DNA from 2 places in the Mesorhizobium sp. W016 genome. Region 2 is predicted to be linked to the other one. Evidence: riboswitches for the same ligand, from Rfam matches in the RefSeq annotation. Region 2 holds a riboswitch; the other holds the start of a gene.

Region 1 (7,794 bases), 3.4 Mb from region 2:
CCAAGGCCATGTCGGGCGGCCAGCGCCAGCGCGTCGCCATCGGCCGGGCCATCGTGCGCAACCCGAAAGTGTTCCTGTTCGACGAGCCGCTGTCGAACCTCGACGCGGCGCTGCGCGTCGCCACCCGCATCGAGATCGCCAAGCTGAAGGAATTGATGCCTGCCACGACCATGATCTACGTCACCCACGATCAGGTCGAGGCGATGACGCTGGCTGACCGCATCGTCGTGCTGAAGGATGGCCATATCGAGCAGGTCGGCACGCCGATGGACCTCTACAAGAAGCCCGGCAATCTGTTCGTTGCCCAGTTCATCGGCTCGCCGGCCATGAACATCCTGCCGGCGACAATCGACAGGACGGGCAACCCGACAATCGTCAGCCATGTCGGCGGCCGCAAGGCAACGGTGCCGATCGCAACGCCGGCGTCAGCAAAGGGTGCGGCAGTCAGCTTCGGCGTGCGGCCGGAGGATCTGTCGGCCGCCACCGGCGCGGAATATCTTTTCGAGGGCGTGGTGGACTATGTCGAGCAACTCGGCGAGGTGCAGCTTGTCTATGTCGATATCGGCCGCGCTGACCTGCCGTTGGTGACCAAGCTGCCCGGCAATGTCGAGGTCAAGCGCGGGGCAAAGCTGCGACTGACCGCGGATGCCGGGGACCTGCACATCTTCGACGCCGATGGGCACTCCTTCTCGCTCAAGCCGGTGGAAGTGAAGGCGGCTTGAGATAGCTGCGTCGTACAGGCATGAAAAAAGAGCGGCGGGCCAGGCCCGCCGCTCTTTTTTTAAGCTTCGGCTGTTAGTTGTTGCCGAACCGATCCCTGTCGCTGCTCTGAGGAACGAACTTCTGTTGGTCGTTCGACGAGTTCAGCAGCTTGTAGACCGCCGAGTTGGTGCCGGTCGACGAAGTGCGGGTGGTGTCGACGGCAGCGGCCGGCTGGTTGGCGCCATTGGAGCCATAATTGTCGCTGCCGGCAAAGGCAGCGCTCGAAACAGCCAGAACGGCTGCGGTGGCAAGAACGATCTTCTTCATTTTAGTCTCCTGAATTTTTCTGATGCCGCCAGCTGCAGCGGATAAGCCCGCCGCGTGCTGGGAACCGGCTTTTAACGGCCGAAAAGGTTACGGTCGGCACCGTGGGCAGGCGCCTCCTCGGCTGGAGCCGACTTCTCAACCGAAGCCGTATGGCCACTATCGGTCGACGTAATCGCAGGCTGGTTGGCGCCGTTCGAACCGTAGTTGTCGCTGCCGGCGAAAGCGCTGCCGGAGATGGCCAAAACGGCGGCGGCAGCAAGGATGATCTTTTTCATTTCAATACTCCTGAATTTTTTGGGATCCCGAGAGCGACGGGGTAGCCGCCCTTCTTTGGTCGGGATCAGCGATTGCCGTAGAGGTCGCGGTCGGCGCCCTGAACGACAGGCTGCTTGTCAGCGTGCGCCGGCTTCTGAATGGAAGCCGTATACGAGCTGTCGACCGAGACGGCTGGCTGGTTCGCACCATTGGAACCGTAATTGTCGCTACCGGCGAAGGCGCTGCCGGTGATCGCCAAAACGGCTGCGGCAGTGAGGATGATCTTTTTCATTTTTAGTACTCCAGTTTGTCTGTCCGTCTAGCGGCGTGTCTTGGGAGGAATTCGCGTCGTTCGGACAGCTCCGATGTGGGAAAGCCATAGGCTGGTTTCCAATCACGAAGTTGTTCCGTGTGGACCACGGTCCTGCACCTTGAAATTGTGCCAGGAAGTTCCTCTATGGTCATTTATCGCATTGTTTTCAGTCGCTTATGTCGAACCGAGTGGTTCGCTCCGGTGTCGGTTTCCGGGCCGTCGTTCACACCATCCTGCACGCATTGTCAACAGAAACGAACCGTTCGGTTCGATTAGAGATTGCTAATAGTAACTTTTCGATACCGTTGAGCCCTTTTTGCCCCCGATCGGAACTGGATCCGCAGCAATTCGAAACGGCGATGATAGCGCCGCAAGACAGGATCTCAGCCCTTCGGTGGTCGGCGGGGCGTATGCCGCGCGTGTCGCGCCGCATGGATATGATGTCGCTTTCATGCCGACGTCGCGATCGCTGCCGTGATTAGATGATCGCATCTCAGGTGCCGCTTCGTGACGACGCAGCGGAGAATTGGGAAGCCGGTCAGAATCCGGCGCTGCCCCCGCAACGGTGGTGGAGTTGAAGTCGCAACGGGAGACCACTGGGCAGCAGCCTGGGAAGGTGTCGCGATGGTCCGCAAGGACAACTCCAGAGCCCGGAAACCAGCCCGAGATGCATAGACTCGACTGATCGCGGTGGGCGGTCAAGAGGTGGATAGTGCATGTCCGGCGCCGCGCCGGCCTGCGTCCGATCCTTCCTCCATCACCACCAAGTTCAGTCCTTAAACCACGAGGACAGAACTATGGATACGCGCAACGACATGCTGAGGCTCCTGAACGGCCGCAAGCAAGGCTTTTCGCTGGAACAGCCCTTCTACACCGACCCGGACTATTTCAAGCTCGACATGGAGCTTATCTGGTATCGCGACTGGCTGTTCATCGGCCATGATTGCGAACTGCCGAAGCCCGGCAGCTATATCACCGTGCAGATCGGCGATTATCCGGTGGTGCTGGTCCGCGACCAGAAGGGCAACATCAACGCCTTTCACAATTCCTGCCGCCATCGCGGCAGCCGTGTCTGCAACACTGAGAAGGGCATGGCGGCAAAGCTTGTCTGCCCCTATCACCAGTGGACCTACGAGCTTGACGGCCGGCTGCTGTTTGCCCGCCAGATGGCCGACGGTTTCGACAAGAGCCAGTTCGGCCTGAAGCCCGTCGCCTGCGAGAGCGTCGGCGGCTACATCTTCATCTGCCTGGCAAAAGAACCTGCCGACTTTGCCCCGATGCGCGCCATGATAGAGCCCTACCTCAAGCCGCACCGGCTGAATGAAGCCAAGGTCGCCTTCGAGAGCACCATCATCGAGAAGGGCAACTGGAAGCTGGTCTGGGAAAACAACCGCGAATGCTATCACTGCGCCGGCAATCATCCGGAGCTGTGCAAGACATTCCCCGAAGCGCCGACGGTGACCGGCGTGCAGGGCGCCGACAGCGATCCGGAGATGCTTGCGCACTGGGCGAAATGCGAGGCGGCGGGCCTGCCGAGCAAGTTCCGCATCGATCCGGCCGGGCAATACCGCGCCACCCGCGCGCCGCTGCTGCGCGATGCCGTCAGCTACACGATGTCCGGAAAGCGCGCGGTGACGAAGAACCTGTCCGACACTGTTGCCGCCGACCGCATCGGCACCTTGATGCACTACCACTATCCGACGACCTGGAACCACATACTGATCGACCATGCGGTCACCTTCCGGGTGCTGCCGATCAGCGCTACGCAAACCGCGGTGACGACCAAGTGGCTGGTGCACAAGGATGCGGTCGAGGGGGTCGACTACAACCTTGAGGAGCTCACCCATGTCTGGACCGAGACCAACGACCAGGACCGCCGCATCGTCGAGGAAAACGCCTTTGGCATCCTGTCTCCGGCCTATGAGCCCGGCCCCTATTCGGAGCTGCACGAGGGCGGCGTGATCCAGTTCGTCGAATGGTACGCGGCCTTTATCGGCCCGCGCCTTGCCGAAGGCGGCCGGCCGGCGCTGCGCAGCGTCGCGTGAGCTGGAGCAGGCGAAGAGGGACCAGAGGATGAATGCGATGACGGATCTTGGGCTCTATCGCCATCTCGACCAGATGGCGCCGTGGAACGATAGGCTGCAGGTGCTGGAAGTGATCGGCGTCAGCGACGAGGCGCCCGACGTCAAGACCTTCACCTTCCGCTCCGACAACCAGACCTGGTTCCGCTACAAGCCGGGCCAGTTCTTGACGCTGGAACTGCCGACACCGGACGGGCCGCTGATGCGCACCTACACGCTGTCGTCATCGCCATCGCGGCCCTTTTCGATCGCGGTGACGATCAAGGCGCAGGCCGGCAGCATCGGCACGCGCTGGATGTTCGACCATCTGGCACCCGGCTCGCATGTCAAGGCCTATGGACCGGCGGGCGACTTCTCGTTGCACAGCCACCCGGCGGCCAAATACCTGTTCATTTCGGCTGGCTCCGGCGTGACGCCGATGATGTCGATGCTGCGCTGGCTGAACGACTGCGCGCCATGGACCGATGTCGGTTTCGTCAACTGCGCGCGGCGTGCCGAAGAGATCATCTTCCGCAAGGAACTCGAACTGCTCGGCGGCCATATGCCCGGCTTGTCGCTCGGCTTCATGATCGAGGAACGTTCCAGCCGCGAAGGCTGGTACGGCCATATGGGCCGCATCGATGCGATCCGGCTGCCCTTGCTGGCTCCGGATTTCCGCGAGCGCGAAATCTTCTGCTGCGGCCCCGATCCGTTCATGCGCGCCGTGCGCGGCATGCTGGATGCCGCCGGCTTCGACATGACGAAATACCATCAGGAGAGCTTTGCCGCGCCTGTGGTGGAGGAAATTCCGGCGCCGTTTGCCTCCCCGGTCGAGGACGGCATCGCTGCACCTGTCGAAGCCGTGACGCCGATCCGCTTCTCGCTTTCGGAGGTCGACGCCGGCTGCGTCGCCGGCCAGACCGTGCTGCAGACCGCGCGCAGCTCGGGCGTGCGGATTCCCGCCGCCTGCGAGTTCGGCCTGTGCGGCACCTGCAAGGTGAAGAAGGTCTCCGGCGAAGTCGAGATGAGCCACAATGGCGGCATCCTCGACCACGAGATCGATGACGGTTTCATCCTTGCCTGCTGCTCGAAACCGTTGTCGGCGCTCGAAATCGAGGCTTGAGCCGGTCGACTTCGCCGCAACGGTCGCCGACGCAGGCGTTGTGTTCGCGGGTCTTTGTCTTGCCAAGCATAGGCCGAGTGATTTAGACGCACTTAGGAAGGGCTGGGCAGACCGTGAAGCCGGCGCATCCCTTCAGGGCGCATGGGACGGGGGACAGAGCGATGCAACAGCGGGTCTACGCGGTCGCAAGCAAGGACATCGTTTTCGAATCATTCGATGGCGAAGCCGTCGTTCTCGATCTTTCGAGCGGCAAGTATTTCGGCTTTTCCGATTCCGGCAGCCGGGTCTGGCAGGCTTTGTCGTCCGGCGTCGCCACTGAAGCACTGGTCGGAGCTGCCGCGGGCGCCGCAAAAACAAGCCTGGCCGACCTCGAAAGCTTCGTTGCCCGACTGCTCGATTTCGGGTTGCTTGCGCCAGCCGAAACACCGGCACAACCGCTTTCGGGCGAGCTGTCGGCTGCGCTTGCTGCCAGCAATGAGCCGCTCAAGGTCGATGTCCATGACGACCTTGCCGATCTCATCATTGTCGACCCGATCCATGAGGTTGAGGAACCTCTCGGCTGGCCGGCGGTGAAACAGGCATAATCGTTTCCCTAAAGCGCGTCGCGTTTGAACGGACTCAGGCGACGCGGTTTAGATCTTTGATTTTATGCATGTCGTCGTCTCAAAACCGGGGCCACCCCGAGCGACATGCATCAGGCGACCCGGCGCAATTCTGGACGCTGAACAACCAACACATGCCTTTGATCACGCTGCAAACCCTGCCGGATTATGCCCGCCATGCGCTGGCGGCCGCGGAAAGCGCCGCCGCCTTCTATCCCGTTACCGCCAGCGTGCGGTTGCCGGGACTGGAGCTGAGTGTCCACCTCGACCATGGCACGCTGGCGGAAGCCATGAGCCATGCCTTCATACCGGCCCCGGAAAATCCGTCTGCATCTGACGGCTGCCGCATTTTCGTCGCCCACCCGGGCATCGATGGCGTCCTCGCCCCGGCCACCTGGGGCCGAGGCGATTACAACCATCATGCCTTTGCCAACCGGCTGGAAGAGGCCGGATTGCGCGGCAGCTACTATCATGACCTCGACTTCTGGCAGTTCCATGATCCGCAACGCCATGTCGGGGCGCAGCTGATGATGTCGGCCGACGCCTTTCCGCCATGGGAACAAGGGGCGCCGCTGCGCGCCTTCCTGCATTGGGAATATGCGGCGCGCGGCATGCGGCTCACCCATGCCGGCACGCTGGGCATCGATGGCAAGGGCGTGTTGCTGGCGGGCTCCGGCGGTGCCGGCAAATCGGGAACGGTCGTCGCCGGCCTGCTCAATGGGCTCGATAGCGTCGGCGACGACTATGTGCTGATCGACCGGACCGAGGGGGTGACGGCCTATCCGCTGTTTGCCACGCTCAAGCAGGATCCGGAGGGCTTCAAGCGGCTGAAGCTGGAGGGTCGGCTAAAGTCGTACCAACCGCTGAACTGGCAAGGCAAGCATGCCTTTCGCATCGACGAGATCGCGCCTCGACCACCTCCTGCAAGTCTGGACATTATTGCATTGATAGTGCCCCATATCAGGGGAGGTGCGAGAAGCTCGGTCATGCCCATATCGCGCAAGGATGCCATGATCGCCTTGGCCCCGTCAGGAATCGTGCAGATGCCGGGCGAGCGGGAAGCGGGCTTTCGCTTTTTCAGCGAGCTTACCCGCGATCTGCCATGCTACCGGCTGTCGCTGGGGACCGAGCCGCGCGAGATCGCCGGCACGATTGCGGATTTCGTCCTTCGGGGCTCCGCATGAAGTTGAGCGTCATCGTGCCGGTCTGCAATCGGGAGATCTATGTCGTTTCGACGTTGCGGTCCCTGCTCAGGCAACGCGACGATGCCGATCTCGATATCATCGTTGTCGACGATGGCTCGACGGACAGCTCCGTTGAAGCAGTCCGCGCCATCATGCGGGAAGCGTCGTGCATCCGCCTGTTCCAGCAGGCAAACCAGGGCGTGGCCAACGCGCGCAACACAGGGCTGAGGCAGTTGCTGCCGCAAACCGAACTGGTGTCGTTCCTGGATTCGGACGACGTCTCGCCGGCTGGACGATTCAAGACTGGCCTACCCCTGTTCGCGGCCGACCCTGCGCTCGAGCTGACCTACTCGCTGATGACGCGCGTCGATCTCATGGACGACGAAGCCCTTCAGCCGGCACCGGGCGGCGCAGGTCCCACCGTGCGCGGCGTCAGCCTTAGCGCCGGGATATTCCGCAGGGCACTCATCGACCGTACAGGTGCTTTCGACGAGGAGTTCCGGCAGGGCGAAGACGCCGACTATCTGCTGCGCATTTTCGAAACCAGCCCAAAGCACATTTTTCCCGACACCGTCGCGGTATACTACCGGCGCCACCCCGGCAATTTGACCAAGCAAAGGGATGTGGCGGTGCGCGAATACCTACGTGTAATTCAGAAATCCTTGCGGCGGCGCAAGGCCGATCCGTCGCGGCGCCCGGTCGAGGGGCTTTTCGAGATCAAGCGCCCGGCAGAGTGGTGAAAGAATGAATAGATCACAGCCTGGAATGCGTGCGTGAAGCTGAGCGTGATCATGCCGGTCTACAACCGCGAACGCCATGTCGGCTCGGCGCTGCGCTCGCTGCTGAGGCAGCGCGATGCCGCCGATCTCGACATCATCGTTATCGATGACGGTTCGACCGACAGTTCGGTGGCGGTCGTGCGCTCGCTGATCGCGGAGGCGCCGTGCATTCGCCTTTTCCAGCAGCAGAATGCCGGGGTGACGCGGGCACGCAACGCGGGCTTGCGGCAATTGCTGCCGCAGACCGGGCTGGTATCGTTTCTCGATTCCGACGACATTTCCCCGCCGGGCCGCTTCAAGGCGGATCTGGCCTGTTTCGACACAGACCGCACCCTCGAGCTCACCTATTCGCGCATGACGCTGGTCGACGACATAGATGACGATACGCTGGAGCCGACAGCCGACAGCCACTCGGTGACGGTTCGCGGCATTCACCTGTCTCCCGCTAT
Region 2 (7,794 bases):
CGGATGCGCCAGCTAATCGCCAAGGTATACACCCCTGCCACGCCGCCTCAGATCCAGCGCCTGACCCGCTTCGCATAGTCGCGGTACTTCTTGCCGAATTTGGCGAACAGCACCTTCTCCTCGCTCTCGATGGCGACCTTCTGCGTTGCAAATGCCGCGATCAAAGCCAGCGGCAGGAACCATACGATCCCCGAGACGAAGGCGACGCCGATCAAAAGCAGCGTGTTGGCCAGATACATCGGGTTGCGCGTCACGCCGAACGGGCCAGACGTCACCAGATGCTCCGGCAAGCCATTGGGGTTCATCGTCGTTTTGGCCCGGATCATGGCGCGGATAGCGGTGAACCAGAGGGCTGCGACGGCAAACAGCACCACAAAGCCGGCGGCAAACAAAAGGTCGCCCAAGAGGTCGCCGATCCAGGGCAGGGGATAGAACAGGCCGAGCACGATGCTGATGGCGATGGCGGCGATGTAGATCAGTGGCGGCCACGGGATCAGCCGTGGTCTCGATAGATCGGGTTTTGCCAGCCCGGGTTTTGTGAGCTTGTCGGTCATTGTTGCCCTCCCTGCGTCATCGGGCTCTCCTCCGTCCTGGCGGTGCAGATGCCGGCGAGTTCACCGAGATGCGCTTTGAACTCCGGGGTCTGGTCGCCATTGTAGAGCCGGTCGAATGCCGCTTCGCTTTGCAGCGTGTCCAGCATGCACACACAATAGCTGGTGCAGAACTCCGTGTCGCGCTGCTGTTCGCAAGATACCTGGCATTCCTTGAGGAAGATCACTTCCCTTGTTTCGACGGGCGCCGGCGCGATCTGCGAGAACAGCCAGACGCACCCGAACAGCAGCGGCTGGTGGATCAGGTAGAAAGCCAGGCTGTGGCGGCCGATGAAGGTGAGCGGCCTGGTCCAGCTTCCTGATCCCAGCGTGGCCAGCCGCGCCAGCAGGCCGGTGGTGGACGCAAACTTTGCCGCGGCGATGCCGAGAAGTACGGCGCCGAACCAGGGAAACAGCGGCACGTAATCGTTGGAGCGCGGGTTGATCGCCGACAGGCCGACCCACCACAGCGCCGGATGATCGAAGGCTTCGGATCGGAGATAGAGGGGGACTGCGATCACCAAAGCTGCCACGAAAAGCGTCAGCAAGGACGGCAGCCGCAAGAACAAAAGGCCGAGCAGGCTGGCCAGCGCGATCTCGTGCAGGATGCCGAAGAAGATGAAGCTGTCCGGCGTGATGAAGTACGTGACCGCCGATATAGCGGCGGCCGCGACGGCGACCATGGCAAAGCGTTTCCAGAAGCCGGTCCAGCGGATCTGCCTGCCATGCGCGAGAAACAGGCTGACGCCGACCAGGAACAGGAAGGTCGAGGCGATGCAGCGCGCATAGATCTTCCACCAGCCGACGGCGGTGAGGCCGGGATCGGTGTAGTGGAAATTTTCGAGATCCCAGGTGAAGTGGTAGCTCGCCATGGCGATCAGCGCGATGCCGCGTACGACATCGATGGCGACGATGCGCTTCGGTTGATCTCGCTTCAGTTGATCTCCAGGGGGTGCGGTATGGATGCTCATGGTCTCGCGATCTGATTCAGCCCCAAAGACGACTATCACGGTTGCACCGGACAAAAGAAGGCCGCCCTCTACGCTCCGGGTCGCGCCGTGCGGCTGCATCGGGCGGCGCTTTAGGCCAGAGCCGGAAAGCCTTTGGCCGAATTCGCTTTTTGCCGGGAAGGGGTCGGTTTCCTGTTACCGGCGGAGGAAGCGCCAGCGCAGATTTGACGCCGCGAGTCTGATTTGGGGATCAAATGTCCACCCATGTGCGCCATCCGATCTGGCTTCCGGCCCTGCGTCCGGCGGATGCCCGCACCTTTGCCTCGCTCTATGCGGTCGAATCCTTCGCCCGCGCCACGGTATCGAGCGTCATCCCGATCCAGGCTTATGAGATTCTGCACAACGAGCAGATCGTCTCGATCCTGTACACCATCGTGGCGCTGCTCGGCCTGTCGATGACCTTGTTCATGCCGATGTTGATCCGCAGGTTTGCCCGGCGCTGGGTCTATACCGCCGGCGCCTGCCTGCTGGCGATAGGCTCTCTGTTCTTCGTCACCCACACGCTTGCCGGGCAACTGACAGGCATGCTGTGCCGCGTCATGGGGGCGAGCGCCCTGTCGATCACGCTCAACCTCTACATCATGGACCACATCCGCAAGACCGATTTCATGCAGGCCGAATTGCTGCGCATGGCGTGGTCGATGCTGGCCTGGACCGGCGGGCCGACACTCGGCATCTTCCTCTACACACGCTACGGCATCTATGCCGCGCATGGCGCGGTCGCGGTGTTTGCGTTGGCCTTGCTGGCGCTGTTCTGGACCTACAGGCTGGGCGACAACCGGTCGATCCGGCCGGGCAAGACACGGCCGGCCAATCCGCTGGCCAATATCGGCCGCTTCGTAGCACAACCCAGGCTCAGGCTGGCCTGGCTGATCGCCTTCGGCCGCTCCTGCTTCTGGACGACGTTCTTCGTCTACGGGCCGCTGTTCATGGTGATTACCGGCGAGGGCAAGCTTGCCGGCGGCCTGCTGGTTTCGGCCGGCAATGCGCTGTTGTTCATGGCGATCTTCTGGGGCAAAGCGGGAAAACGCTTCGGCGGCCGGCGCACCATGACCTTCGCCTATTTCGCGATGTCGGCGACGCTGCTTGCGGCGGGCGCGGTCGGCACTACCGCGCCGCTGCTTACGGGCTTTTTCCTGCTCTGCGGCGCCTTCTTCACCATCGCGCTCGATGCACTGGGCTCGACCGCCTTCATGCGCTCGGTGCGGTCCTATGAGCGGGCGCAGATGGCCGCGGTCTACCGCACCTATCTCGACTTTTCCGAGCTGACGCCGCCGCTGGTCTATTCGGTGGTGCTGGCGTTTTTCGGCCTCGGCTCGGTGTTCGTGACGCTGGGCATTCTGGCCGCTGTTTGCGGCTTTATCACCTGGCGCTATCTGCCGAAGTCGCTTTAGTCGCCGATCAGGCGGTTGCCTCAAGCGCTGCATGCCGCTCGCGCACCCATTTGTGGAAGCGGTGCAGATCGTACTCCTCCGGCATCAGCACGCCGGCCGCGTGACGCATGGAGCGCAGGCCTTTCTGGTTGATCTCGCAGATCGCGGCATCCTCCTCCAGCACCTGGGTGCCGAAGGCGACGACATTGTCGATGTCCGTCTCAGCCAGCGCCTCGGGCGCGAACAGCCATTCGGCGGTGAGTTCGGTCTGTTCGGGACCGAGCGGCATCAGTCGCACCGTCCTGACATAATCGACATGGCCGACGATGAACATCGAGGGCAGGCTGGTGGCATAGGTCTGTCCGGCCGCACGCTCGGCTGGCGTCAGGCCCGGGAAGACCGGGCCATGGGCATGTCCGTCGCGCGACCAGGTCTCGGCGCCGGCGCGCAGGCCACCCGAAAACTCCGGTGCGTCATTGTCGGCATGGCGGACCCAGTCGGGGTCGTCGTGCCGGCTCATCAGGCCGCGGCCGTATATCGGCACCAGCCGAGACAGGTCCTTGTGGACGCCTGGGCAATGCAGGCACTCGTTGAAGTTCTCCCAGAAGATTTTCCAGTTGCAGTTCATCACCTTGCGCAGGACATGGCCTGATACCAGCGTTTCCAGCGGCCAGTTGGCGAGGTCGCCGGATGCGGGATCGAAGGAGGTCTCGGCGGAGCCGGCCGTCGCCTGCTGAAGGTTCACAAAGACAAAGCCGCGCCACACCGACAGCGCCACCCGGTAGAGCGGATGATCTGCCTTGTCGAAACCATCTGGCAGCGATTTCGAGGGAACGCGCACGAGATCGCCGCGCAGCGAGTAGGACCAGGCATGGTAGGGGCAAGTGATGAGCCGCGCTTTCAGCCGGCCCTCGCTTTCCTGGCAAAGCTGCGAGCCGCGATGCCGGCAGGTGTTGTGGAAGGCGCGCAACTCGCCGGTGTCGTCGCGCAGCACGACGATTTCCTGCGTGCCGACGCGGAATGTCCTGAATGCCAAAGGCTGGGCAAGATCGGCCTCGCGGCAGACGAGCAGCCAGCTTTTGTACCAGATGGCCTCGAGATCGCGCTGGTAAGCCTCGCTATCCCAATAGGCCGATGACGGTAGCGTCGGTTCGGCCCGGCTCAGGCCGTTATAGGGGTCGCGCTCGCTCGGGTTGGGATGCATGGCTGGCTTCCTATGAAGCGTCAGCCGACACCCCGGCAAATCGTTTGTCAATCAGAGTGCCGCATTGCCGGTTGCAGGCGCGGCGCATAATCATGTCGTGGACATGGGACATTCGGAATTGGGGGGATTCGGACGTGGCCGCACGACAGATGTCGCTTACGCCGGAGCTGGTCGCGCGCTGCTGGCGCGAGATCAGGGACCCCGGGCCTGATCCGGACGCGATGCATCTCGATGAAGCCGACTATGACGCGCTTCTGGATGAATTGCAGGTCGAACTCCCGGATAGCGAACCGCTATGGCTGTTCGGCTATGGATCGCTGATCTGGAAACCGGAAATAGATTATGTCGAGGACCGCGTTGCGCTGGCGCGCGGCTGGCATCGGTCCTTTTGCATGAACATGACGCGCTGGCGCGGCACCAAGGTCAGCCCCGGCCTGATGATGGCGCTGGACCGTGGCGGACAATGCAAGGGCGTCGCCTTTCGGCTGACCGACAATAACCGGCGCGAGCAGTTGGGCCGGCTTTTCCGGCGCGAAGTCACGCTGAAGCCGACAAGCTACCGGCCGCGCATGCTGAAGCTTGCAAGCGAGGCCGGACCGCTCAGGGCATTGGCCTTCGTGATCAACCGCAACGGCCTGACCTATTCCGGCCCGCTCGACGAAGGCAAGATCGTCGAAAGGCTGGCCACGTCCTGCGGGCACTGGGGATCGGGCGCCGACTATCTCTACAACACGGTGAAAAACCTTGAAGAGCGCGGCATTCACGATCGCCATCTGTGGCGGCTGCAGCGGCTGGTTGCCGAGCGGATCACCGCGTTGAACCCGTAACGCCGCATGGCGCATTCGCGCTGTTGGCCGGCGGAATTTGGTTTGCCGGATGCGGCCGTTTCAGCCTATAGTCATGCATGTCGTCGGTTCCGTTAGGGACCAAGAGGGAATGCGGTGAGGGCTGACTTGTTGCCCAATGCCGTGGCTGCCCCCGCAACTGTGTGCGGTAGTCCTCTCCAAGCCACTGAGGATTTTTCCTCGGGAAGGTGGGGAAGGGCGCTGATCCGCGAGCCAGGAGACCTGCCGGCGACAGGGAACTGACTTCGATGCCCTCGGGTGGAGGGCGAAAGGACAAGATATGAATACCGCTTCCGTCTCCCTCGGCGCATCCGTCTCCTCGCAGTCGCGCTTCATGCAGCTCGTGCTTAGCGCGTTTCTGGGCATTTTCGTCGTCGGCGTTGTCGGTTTCTCGCATATCGATGCGGTCCACAATGCGGCGCACGACTATCGCCATTCGATGGCGTTTCCCTGCCACTGACGAGGATCTGACATCATGAACCTGTTTCGCAACGTCGTGTTCATCGCGGCGATCGCAGGGCTCGTGGCGGGTGTCGCTCTCGCCTGCATGCAGGCCTACGCCACCGTGCCGCTGATCCTCAAGGCGGAGGTCTACGAAAAGGCTGGTGGCGGCCATGAGCATCAGCATGCCGCGGCGCCCGCCGCCAACGCTGCGGACACCGATGCCATGAGCACCGCCGCGCCGGCGGAAAATGCGGTGAGCAGCGCAGCACCGGCTGAAGCAGCCGCGCCGGCGGAGGACGAAGGCTGGGCGCCGGCCGACGGCTTCGAGCGTTTCGCCTTCAGTGTCGTCGCCAATATCGTCACCGGCATCGGCTTCGCGCTGGTCCTGGTGGCGGTTTCCGAGTTCGCCGGCGGCATCGGCAGCTGGCGCCAGGGCGTGTTCTGGGGCTTGGCCGGCTTTGCCGTGTTCACGCTGGCGCCGGGCCTCGGCCTGCCGCCGGAACTGCCGGCAATGCCGGCGGCCGATCTCATGCAGCGCCAGATCTGGTGGTGGGCAACGGTGATGACAACGGCGATCGGTCTTGCCCTTATCACCTTCCGCACGTCGGCGCCCCTGACCGTGCTCGCCGTCGTCCTGATCGTCGCCCCGCATATTGTCGGCGCGCCGCAGCCTGACAGTTTCGTAACGCCGATCCCGGAGGGCCTGCATCATCAGTTCGTGGTGGCGGTGACGCTGACCAATCTGGTGTTCTGGCTGGTGCTCGGCGCAGTTGTCGGTGTAGTGCGCGCGCGCTTCACCGGCACCGCGACCAGCCTGCGCGACAGCTTTGCCTGATCGCAGTTTGACCTTCATCATCGGCGGTGCGCGCTCCGGCAAGAGCGCGCATGCCGAAACTTTGGCGACGGCGTTGCTGCCGCCATGGGCTTATATCGCCACCGCGCTAGCCTATGACGGCGAAATGCGCGAGCGCATCGCGCAGCACCGCTCGCGCCGTGGCGAGGGGTGGGCGACCATCGACGCCCCGCTTGATCTTGCCGGTGCGCTCGAGGCATTGCCGGACAACCAGCCGGTGCTTGTCGACTGCCTGACGCTGTGGCTGACCAATCATATGCTGGCCGATCATGATCTGGAGGGGGAGTGCCGGCGGCTGGCCGATGTGCTTTCGCGGCCGCGCGGACCGTGGTTCGTGGTCTCCAACGAAGTCGGACAAGGCATCGTGCCCGACAATGCGCTGGCACGCCGGTTCCGCGATGCCGCCGGCCGGCTCAACCAGCAGATCGCGGTCGTAGCTGATATGGTGCTTCTGATGGTGGCGGGGCTGCCGCTCAAGGTGAAATGAGATGACCGATATCGACACAAAAGACGAAGAGCGCCATCGCGCCAAGATGGCCAAGCGCAAGGCGGTGCAGGACGCCGAGGTCGCGGAAAAGACGGTCGAGAAGGGGCTGCTGATCGTCAACACCGGACCCGGCAAGGGCAAGACCACGGCTGCCTTCGGGCTGGCGCTGCGCATGCTCGGCTATGGCAAGCGCGTCGGAATCGTCCAGTTCATCAAGGGCAAATGGCACACCGGCGAGAAGGATGCCTTCGCGGCGTTTGGCGACCGCGTCGTCTGGCACACGATGGGCGAGGGTTTCACCTGGGAGACGCAGGATCTGAAGCGCGACATTAAGGCGGCCGAAGCCGCCTGGGCCAAGGCGCTGGAACTGATCGCCGACCCCTCTGTCAGCCTTGTCGTCCTCGATGAGCTCAACATTGCGCTGCGCTACGACTATCTCGATCTCGACAAGGTGGTCGCGGCGCTGAAGGCGCGGCGCGAAGGCCTGCATGTCGTCGTCACCGGCCGCAATGCCAAGCCGGCGCTGGTCGAGGCGGCCGACCTCGTCACCGAGATGGGCGTGACCAAACACCATTTTTCCGCAGGCGTTAAGGCGCAGCAGGGAATTGAGTTTTGAGGGTCTAACTTCGGGAGATGACCGTTGGAACAAGCGGTAATTGTCTATCTTCTTCTGAGCGGCGGTCAGTTCGGGGCGCCGGAAGAGCGGCAATCGGTCCAAGTTCTGGAGGATCGGTTGGAACAAGCTGTTTCGAATGCGCATGTCGGCGAATTTGATGGCGACGAGTTTGGCGAGGGCAAATGCACCCTCTATCTGTACGGGCCAGACGCCGAGAAGCTTTTCCTTGTGATTGAGCCTGTGCTGAAATCCTCGGCAGTGGCCGCCGGCGGTTACGCGATCAAAAGATTTGGCGCGGCGGTGGATTCAAACGCCAAGGAAGTCCGTGTCTCTTGGTGAGTCAGGCGGCGCATCTACTGCGAGATCAAAACA

Evidence for each region. A riboswitch is a leader RNA that binds a small molecule or an ion and turns the genes downstream of it on or off. The one in region 2 is predicted to bind cobalamin.
Region 1: linked by a shared signal. The riboswitch ahead of ACYG9V_RS06865 (aromatic ring-hydroxylating oxygenase subunit alpha) and the one ahead of ACYG9V_RS23410 (CbtB domain-containing protein) in region 2 are both predicted to bind cobalamin.

What each region holds. Positions count from the first base shown of each region.
Region 1 covers NZ_JBTTIF010000002.1:1,303,968-1,311,761, forward strand. Annotated here, with positions in the region: gene ACYG9V_RS06845 (ABC transporter ATP-binding protein) at 1-722, shown strand, start outside; gene ACYG9V_RS06850 (DUF680 domain-containing protein) at 796-1,029, opposite strand; gene ACYG9V_RS06855 (DUF680 domain-containing protein) at 1,101-1,304, opposite strand; gene ACYG9V_RS06860 (DUF680 domain-containing protein) at 1,370-1,576, opposite strand; cobalamin riboswitch at 2,076-2,277, shown strand; gene ACYG9V_RS06865 (aromatic ring-hydroxylating oxygenase subunit alpha) at 2,395-3,642, shown strand; gene ACYG9V_RS06870 (FAD-binding oxidoreductase) at 3,680-4,780, shown strand; gene ACYG9V_RS06875 (PqqD family protein) at 4,942-5,364, shown strand; gene ACYG9V_RS06880 (serine kinase) at 5,517-6,566, shown strand; gene ACYG9V_RS06885 (glycosyltransferase family 2 protein) at 6,563-7,306, shown strand; gene ACYG9V_RS06890 (glycosyltransferase family 2 protein) at 7,340-7,794, shown strand, end outside.
Region 2 covers NZ_JBTTIF010000002.1:4,721,877-4,729,670, reverse strand. Annotated here, with positions in the region: gene ACYG9V_RS23435 (methyltransferase family protein) at 48-554, opposite strand; gene ACYG9V_RS23430 (DUF1624 domain-containing protein) at 551-1,561, opposite strand; gene ACYG9V_RS23425 (MFS transporter) at 1,795-2,994, shown strand; gene ACYG9V_RS23420 (aromatic ring-hydroxylating oxygenase subunit alpha) at 3,002-4,177, opposite strand; gene ACYG9V_RS23415 (gamma-glutamylcyclotransferase) at 4,312-5,004, shown strand; cobalamin riboswitch at 5,072-5,266, shown strand; gene ACYG9V_RS23410 (CbtB domain-containing protein) at 5,303-5,482, shown strand; gene ACYG9V_RS23405 (CbtA family protein) at 5,498-6,301, shown strand; gene cobU (bifunctional adenosylcobinamide kinase/adenosylcobinamide-phosphate guanylyltransferase) at 6,294-6,806, shown strand; gene cobO (cob(I)yrinic acid a,c-diamide adenosyltransferase) at 6,808-7,422, shown strand; gene ACYG9V_RS23390 (hypothetical protein) at 7,447-7,761, shown strand; gene cbiB (adenosylcobinamide-phosphate synthase CbiB) at 7,776-7,794, opposite strand, start outside.